2 regions of the Streptomyces sp. NPDC005374 genome follow, and region 1 is predicted to be linked to the other one. Evidence: riboswitches for the same ligand, from Rfam matches in the RefSeq annotation. Region 1 holds a riboswitch; the other holds the start of a gene.
The links. A riboswitch is a leader RNA that binds a small molecule or an ion and turns the genes downstream of it on or off. The one in region 1 is predicted to bind cyclic di-AMP.
Positions count from the first base shown of each region.

Region 2: linked by a shared signal. The riboswitch ahead of ACFYRX_RS25820 (C40 family peptidase) and the one ahead of ACFYRX_RS04440 (transglycosylase SLT domain-containing protein) in region 1 are both predicted to bind cyclic di-AMP.

Region 1 covers NZ_JBIAKA010000001.1:944,609-948,423, reverse strand. Annotated here, with positions in the region: gene ACFYRX_RS04450 (LacI family DNA-binding transcriptional regulator) at 1-534, shown strand, start outside; gene ACFYRX_RS04445 (HAD family hydrolase) at 626-1,438, shown strand; gene ACFYRX_RS04440 (transglycosylase SLT domain-containing protein) at 1,442-1,924, opposite strand; cyclic di-AMP (ydaO/yuaA leader) riboswitch at 1,930-2,132, opposite strand; gene ACFYRX_RS04435 (polyprenyl synthetase family protein) at 2,788-3,798, shown strand.
Region 2 covers NZ_JBIAKA010000010.1:147,272-151,086, reverse strand. Annotated here, with positions in the region: gene ACFYRX_RS25830 (ATP-dependent Clp protease proteolytic subunit) at 407-1,042, shown strand; gene ACFYRX_RS25825 (hypothetical protein) at 1,050-1,355, shown strand; cyclic di-AMP (ydaO/yuaA leader) riboswitch at 1,693-1,904, shown strand; gene ACFYRX_RS25820 (C40 family peptidase) at 1,908-2,381, shown strand; gene ACFYRX_RS25815 (DUF6328 family protein) at 2,476-3,078, shown strand; gene ACFYRX_RS25810 (ATP-binding protein) at 3,149-3,607, opposite strand.

The DNA.
Region 1 (3,815 bases):
TCCAAGGTGAGTTACGTGGCCGCCGCCGACCGCGACGGCGCGCAGGAGATGGTCCGCCATCTGCTCGAGGGCGGCCGGCGCCGCGTCGGCATGGTCACCGGGCCCCTGGACATGCCGGGCGGCCCCGACCGGCTGGCCGGCTACCGGGACGTGCTCGCCGAGGCGGGCCTGCCCTACGACCCGGCGCTCGTGGTCGAGGGCGACTTCCGGCGCAGCGGCGGCGAGCGGGCGGCCCGGCGGCTGCTCGCCCAAGCACCCGACATGGACGCCGTGTTCGTCGCCTCCGACCTCATGGCGCTGGGTGTCGTGGGCGTCCTCCAGCAGTCCGGGCGCTCGGTCCCCGGTGACATCGCTGTCGGCGGCTTCGACGACTCCCCGGCCGCCACCGCCATCGCCCCCGCCCTGACCACCATGCGCCAGCCCTTCGACCGCATCAGCGCCGAGATGGTCCGCATGCTCCTCGCCCAGATCGCCGGCGAGGACACGGCCGGGGTGATCCTCCCGACGGAACTGGTGATCCGGGACTCGGCGTGACCGGAACCGGAACACACGTCAACGGATGTGAAAGCAGCAGCCGTCCGGTTCGCGTCGAGTCGATGGGCCCAACCATCCGTATTCTCTGATCATGGCCGCCTCCCCCGCATATTCACTCATCGCCACGGACCTGGACGGCACGCTGCTGCGTGCCGACGACACCCTCTCGGACCGGTCGTTGGCCGCGCTCGCGCGAGTGGCGGCGGGTGGGGCCCGGCATCTCGTCGTGACGGGTCGGCCGGCGCCCAGAGTGCGGCCCCTCCTCGACGACCTGGGCAGCACGGGGCTCGCGGTGTGCGGGCAGGGCGCGCAGGTGTACGACGCCGGCGCGGACCGTCTGCTGTGGTCGGTGAACCTGGACCGGGAGCTGGCCGAGACCGCGCTCGGGAAGATCGAGGCCGAGGTGGGGCAGGTGTACGCGGCCGTGGACCAGGACGGCGTGGACGGGCTGACGCTCATCGAGCCGGGGTATCTGATGCCCCACCCGACGCTGCCCGCCGTGCGGGTCGACCGGCGCGACGACCTGTGGTGCGAGCCGATCAGCAAGGTGCTGCTGCGGCACCCCTATCTGTCCGACGACGAGTTGGCGGGGACGGCGCGCTCGGTGGTGGGCTCACTGGCCACGGTCACCATGTCGGGGCCCGGAACCGTCGAACTCCAGCCATGCGGCATCACCAAGGCGACGGGCCTCGCGCTGGCCGCCGAACACCTGGGTCTCGGGCCGGAGGTGACGATCGCCTTCGGGGACATGCCCAACGACATCCCCATGTTCGACTGGGCGGCCCACGGGGTCGCGATGGCCAACGCCCACCCCGAACTCAGGGCCGTGGCCGACGAGGTGACCCTGTCGAACGAGGACGACGGCATCGCCGTCGTCCTCGAAAGACTGTTCCCTGAGGCGTAGTTCCTAGTACGCGCCCCAGACGTTGTCGATCGACCCGTACCGCTGGGCCGCGTAGTTGCAGGCCGCGGTGATGTTCGCGACCGGGTCGTACGGGTCCCACAGCGTGTTGGACACGTGGTAGGCGTTGAACGTCGGGTCGATCACCTGGAGCAGGCCCTTGGACGGGGTGCCGGCGGCCGCGTTGGAGTCCCAGTTGTTGATGGCCCACGGGTTGCCGGAGGACTCGCGGATGACGTTGCGGTAGATGCCGTTGTAGGAGCCGGGTATCCCGTGCTCCGCCATGACGGCGAGGGAGGCCCGGATCCAGCCGTCGAGGGTGTTGGAGTACCCGAGCGTGGTCGCGGTCTGCACGGTCGGGGTGGCCGCGGACGCGCTGGTCGCGCCGAGGAGGGGGAGCGCCAGTACGGCGGCTCCGGTGCCGAGGACGGCGAGCTTGCGGGCCAAACGGCTCTTGCGGGGGGTGCGGTGCTGAGCGGCAGCGGGCATGGCGAAGTTCCTCTCCGTCGCCTGCGAGGTGAGCTGTCGGGTTCGGGCGGGAGTTGCCCGGCCATGCCCGCAAAAGGCATGACTTCACCCCGAGCCGTACCGGTATGCCCGAAGACATCCCGATCCGGCGACTTACCTGGTTCCCCCGCTCCTGCCGTGGTTTCTCGGTGGGTGTATGGGCGGTGGCAGGATTCGGCGTCCGCCCGACAGGCCGGGAACGTATGCGAGAGCACATGTCCGGAACAAGTGGCGAATTCACATGCCATGCCTATTGACCTTGGTAAGGGCGATTTAGGGCACTTGATCCTTTGCGACAGCAAGCCTCAACTGACGCACAGGGAAAGGCGGATCGGTGCATTCCGGATGCGTGCGGATCCGTGGGGTCGGGTGAGCCAAGTCACGCGTGATCGCAAGAGGGGTAAAACGGTCAAGAGTGCCCAACTCGTGGTCAACCGCCCGTCCGTGGGTTCCGCTTCTCCCGCGTCCGGTGCGACGCTTCATGGCCGGCCTCGCGGGAAGGCCGCACGTTCACGCGTGGGTGGAGTCGCGCAGGGCACGTGTGAAACGAGAAGGGCTTCCCGGGCGGGTCCGGGACAGGTTCGAGGCAGGTCCGGGTCGTGCCCGGGTGAGTCGGGGCCGACCCGGGTCCGGACATCAGTGACTACTTACCTACAAGTCGATGGATATCCGTTCTTTTCACGTGATCAAAAACATACCGACCGTGATCCGATACCGCCCGGCATGGACGGGGCGGGCGCTATCGGTGATCCAAAGGTGACCGGATACGCTGACTCGAGTGATGGCAGCGACCTATCGACATTCCGTGTAACCGCCAGTAGACACCAGCAGACAGGAGACCCCTCGTGACCGTCGTCGGGCCGTTCGGGCTGAGCGTGCGGGACCAGGCTCTGGAAGCCGATGTCCAGGCCGGATTGGCGGCTGTCGAGGAGGGACTGCTCGAGGCCACCAAGAGCGAGGTTCCCTTCATCACGGAGGCCGCCCAGCATCTGGTGCGGGCGGGCGGCAAGCGCTTCCGGCCGCTGCTGGTGATGCTCGCCGCCCAGTTCGGGGACCGCCATGCGCCGGGCGTCGTGCCGTCGGCCGTCGTGGTGGAACTGACCCACCTCGCGACGCTGTACCACGACGACGTCATGGACGAGGCCGCCGTGCGCCGCGGCGTCGACAGCGCCAACACCCGCTGGGGCAACTCGGTGGCCGTGCTGACCGGCGACTTCCTCTTCGCCCGCGCCTCGCACATCCTGGCCGACCTCGGCCCCGAGGCGGTCCGGGTGCAGGCCGAGGCGTTCGAGCGCCTGGTCACCGGGCAGATCCTGGAGACGGCCGGCCCGATGGACGGCCGGGACCCGGTCGAGCACTACCTCGACGTGCTCGGCGGCAAGACCGGCTCGCTGGTGGCGGTGGCGTGCCGCTTCGGGGCGATGATGTCGGGCGCCGACGAGACGGTCGTGGACGTCCTGACCCAGTACGGCGAGCGCCTCGGCGTCGCCTTCCAGCTCGCGGACGACGTCCTGGACATCGCCTCCGACTCCCACGAGTCCGGCAAGACCCCGGGCACGGACCTGCGCGAGGGCATCCCCACCATGCCGGTGCTGCGGCTGCGCGAGCGGGCCGCCCGGCTGGGCCTGCCGGAGGACATCGCCCTGTGCGAGCTGCTGGACTCCGACCTCACGGACGACGCCCGGCACGCCGAGGCGCTGGCCGCGCTGCGAGCGCACCCGGCGCTGGAGCAGGCCCGCCGCGACACCGTGCGCTACGCGGAGGAGGCACGTGCGGCGCTGGCCCCGCTGCGGGAGTGCGACGCGAGGGCGGCCTTGATGGAGCTGTGCGACGCGGTGGTCCACCGCGCGGGCTGACGTTTTTCGGCCGGGCG
Region 2 (3,815 bases), on a different contig from region 1:
CGTCACCGGCATGGGGGTGGATGGTCTGCGGGAGGAAGCCGCGCGGTGTGCTGAAGGAGAGCTGGTCGAGGCCCTGGCTGTGTCCGCCGCCGGGCTCGACGATGCCGTCGTGGCGGGACGAGCACAGTGAAGAGCCGAGCCGCCCGCGCCCGTTGACGGACGCTCATACCGCGGCGAGCCGCGACAGTCTCGCAGATCTGGGCCGGCCGGGGAGGTCCCGGAGGTGAGGGCGACGGCACCCCCCGGTAAACAGTGACAGGAATGTGAGACCCGATCCCCCGAAGGAGCAAAAAAGCGCCTCTGCCCTGGGCATTTAACTTGATCACTAGAATCCGCCCCCATCATAACGTCACGTACGTCCTGTACATTTTCTACAGACGGCTCAGCCATGAGTGAGGGGTACTCCATGACCCGACCGACCGCCCGTTACGTCCTGCCCGAGTTCCACGAGCGCACGAGCTCCGGGCACAGGACGATGGATCCGTACTCGAAGCTGCTGGAGGAGCGGATCGTCTTCCTCGGGACGCGGATCGACGACACCTCGGCGAACGATCTGATGGCGCAGTTCATGTACCTCGAGTACCAGGACCCGGACCGGGACATCTCGCTGTACATCAACTCCCCCGGCGGCTCGTTCAGCGCGATGTCGGCGATCTACGACACGATGCAGTTCGTCAGTTGTGACGTGGAGACGACGTGCCTCGGGCAGGCCGGCTCCTCCGCGGCGGTGCTGCTGGCGGCGGGCACCCCGGGCAAGCGCTCCGTGCTGCCGGGCGCGCGGGTCGTGATCCACCAGCCGGCGCTGAACGAACCGGTGCAGGGGCAGGCAAGCGATCTGGCGATCCAGGCCGACGAACTGCTCCGTGCGCGGGCCCGCCTGGAGGAGATGCTGGTCCGGCACACCGGGCGCAGCGCCGAGCAGGTGAGCGCGGACATCGAGCGGGACAAGATCCTGGACGCGCGGGGCGCGCTGGACTACGGCCTCGCGGACGCGATCGTCCCGAGCCGCAAGACATCCCGCACCACGCCGGGCGCGAGGTGAGCCGCGGATGCTGCCGGATCTTCCACCGCTGCCCGCGCTCACGCGCGCCGAGGGCGAGCTGATCGACCGTTATCTCGACGTGGTCGATCTGCTGGGCCGGATCAACCCCGCCCGGCACGAGGACACCTACGGCGGACTGCGGGCGGCGCAGGCGCTGGTGAGCAGGGCGGCAGAGCTGCGTGACGCGCTCGCGCTGATGCACCGCCGGGGCGAGCGCGAGATGCACGCCGCGACGCTGGCGCGGGCCCTGCGGGTCCTGGACGGCGAGCGGCGCTCGGCCCGGGTCGTCGTGCCGCCCGACCCCGACAACTGACGCATCCGCAGCGCCCCGGGCGCCCCGCCGGTCTGACGGAGCGTCCGGAGCACGGTTGAAACGGACCAGAAGACGTACCCCCTGTTGGACGAGAGGCGGCTCCTCTTTCACGACCGTCAAGGCCGCGCAACACGCGTGGTGTGTGAGCACAATGAGGACTCTCTGTGCTGGTCCGGGGGCCCGCGGAGCCCTCGACACCCCTTCCGTCGTTCGGGTGTCCACCCGAACGAGTGAGTGGTGAGTAACGACACAAATCCCCGGTTCCGTTGGGTTTTTCGGACTTCTTTGCGTCAAGATCCCTGTCTGACGACAAGCCCCCGCCGCAGTGGCGGGGCGATCCGGGCGGACGCCGAGTCCTGCCGCCGCCCGGATGACCGGTCGACAGAGGTGCATCGGCAGGAGTGGAGGACCCAGGCACGACGGGTCGCCGGGACGGTCACGCCATGACCGGGCCGAGCAGCCCTTGGGGTGAAGCCGCGTCAGCGGCCGGGCAACTTTGTCAGCCCGAATCCGACAGGTCATCCTTCACAGGCGGCTGACGAAGGGTTGCGCATGTCTGCGCTCAATCGTGTTCCGTCGCTGATGGTCCGAGCCGGTACGGCTTCGGCACTGACACTTGCCGCTGTGGGCGGCTCTGTCGTGATCCCGGGCGTCGCCGCCGACGCCGCGGCCGCCACGCCGGCGACGAAGGCACTCAAGGTCGCGGCCTCCAAGAAGGGCTCGCCGTACAGGTACGGCGCCACGGGGCCGTCCCGCTTCGACTGCTCAGGGCTCACGCTGTACTCGTTCAAGAAGGCGGGCAAGAAGCTCCCGCGCACGGCGGCCCAGCAGTACAACAAGACCCGGCACATCTCCGCGGGCAGCCGCAAGGCCGGTGACCTCGTGTTCTTCCACTCGGGTTCGAACGTCTACCACGTCGGTCTCTACGCCGGGAAGGGGAAGATCTGGCACGCCCCCAAGACCGGGGACGTGGTGCGACTGCAGAAGATCTGGACGAAGAGCGTCTGGTACGGCCGGGTCAAGTAGCACCCCCGAGGGGGTGACGGCGCCCTGACCGGACGTCACCCCCTCGGGTCTCCCGGGACGCGTGACACGGGCCCGGATGGTTACCCGTACCGTCATGGCCGACCACCGCCCGTGCACCGCCCGCAACGAGACCCCGCTGGAGCGCGCCGACCGCAACTTCGGCGAGCTGCTCCAGGAACTGCGCGTCACCCAGACCGGGGTGCAGATCCTCTTCGCCTTCCTGCTGACCCTGGCCTTCACCCAGCGCTTCCCTTCGCTGGACTCCTTCCAGCGCGCCACCTACGTCACCACGCTGCTCCTCGCGGTCGTCGCGGCGGCGCTGTTCACCGCACCGGCGGCCCTGCACCGCTCGCTCTTCCAGCGGGGCGCCAAGGCCCGCATCGTGCAGGTCTCCTCCCGGCTCGCCACGGTCGGCATGGGCGTTCTGGTGCTCGCGTTCACCGGATCCGTCCTGCTCGTCGTGGACGTGACGACCGGCCGGACCGGCGGAGTGGCCGCGGGTACGGCGACCCTGCTGGTGTGCCTGGGCCTGTGGTGGCTGCTCCCCCGACTGGTGTGGCGGGCGGGCCGCGCCGAGGAGCACGTCACGCAGGAACCCCACGCGGCGCCTCGGCGGCCGCACCGCGAGCCGCTCAGGCCGCGCGCCACGGCTCGTCCGGGAGTTGCTCCCCGAGAACCGTCGGCGCGTCTGCGGTGACCCCGGGACGGCCCGGGCTCGGCCGCTGAAGGGGGCGTCCTGTCTCCGCGTTCCCGGCCTACGGAGTGGGTCACGGCTCCTGCTGCCCCGCGGCGGTGACCGGCTGTGCCGGTACCGACCACGGGAGTTCGATCGAAACGGTCTTGCCGCCTTCCCGGGTGGGCCTGACTCTCAGCTTGCCGCCGTACTCGGCCGCGAGCCAGCGGATGATCACCATTCCCCGCCCGTTGTCCTGCTGGACCGCGGCCGGGAGGCGCTTGGGGAAGCGGGGATGGCTGTCGGTGACCCCGATGCGCAGTTGTTCGTCACGGTCCAGCTCGATGTCCACCGTGAAGGTGGGTGACTGTCCGAAGGTGTGCTGTACGGCGTTGGTGGCGAGTTCGGAGACGATGAGCCGGACGGTCTCCGCGATGTCCGTGGCCGGTGGCAGCCCCCACTCCGCGAGCGCGCTCAGGACATAGGTGCGGGCCGCGGAGACCGAGGCGGGTTCGCTCGGCAGAGTGACGGATGCTTCCAGGTGGTCTGCCATGGCGACGTCGTCCCTTTCCCACGGAACCGTAGTCCGACACGGTGCGGATGGTTCGAGTACGGTCCCGGACTGGTGGTTCATCGTCAGAGTGCCATTACCGAGGCGGTGACGGGTGCCGATCCACCAAGATATGCATATATCTGTCGCTCGAAGCGGTGAACTCTGCGACGCGAGACCGTATTTGGGCGGCTCGTAAGGAGTAAGGGAG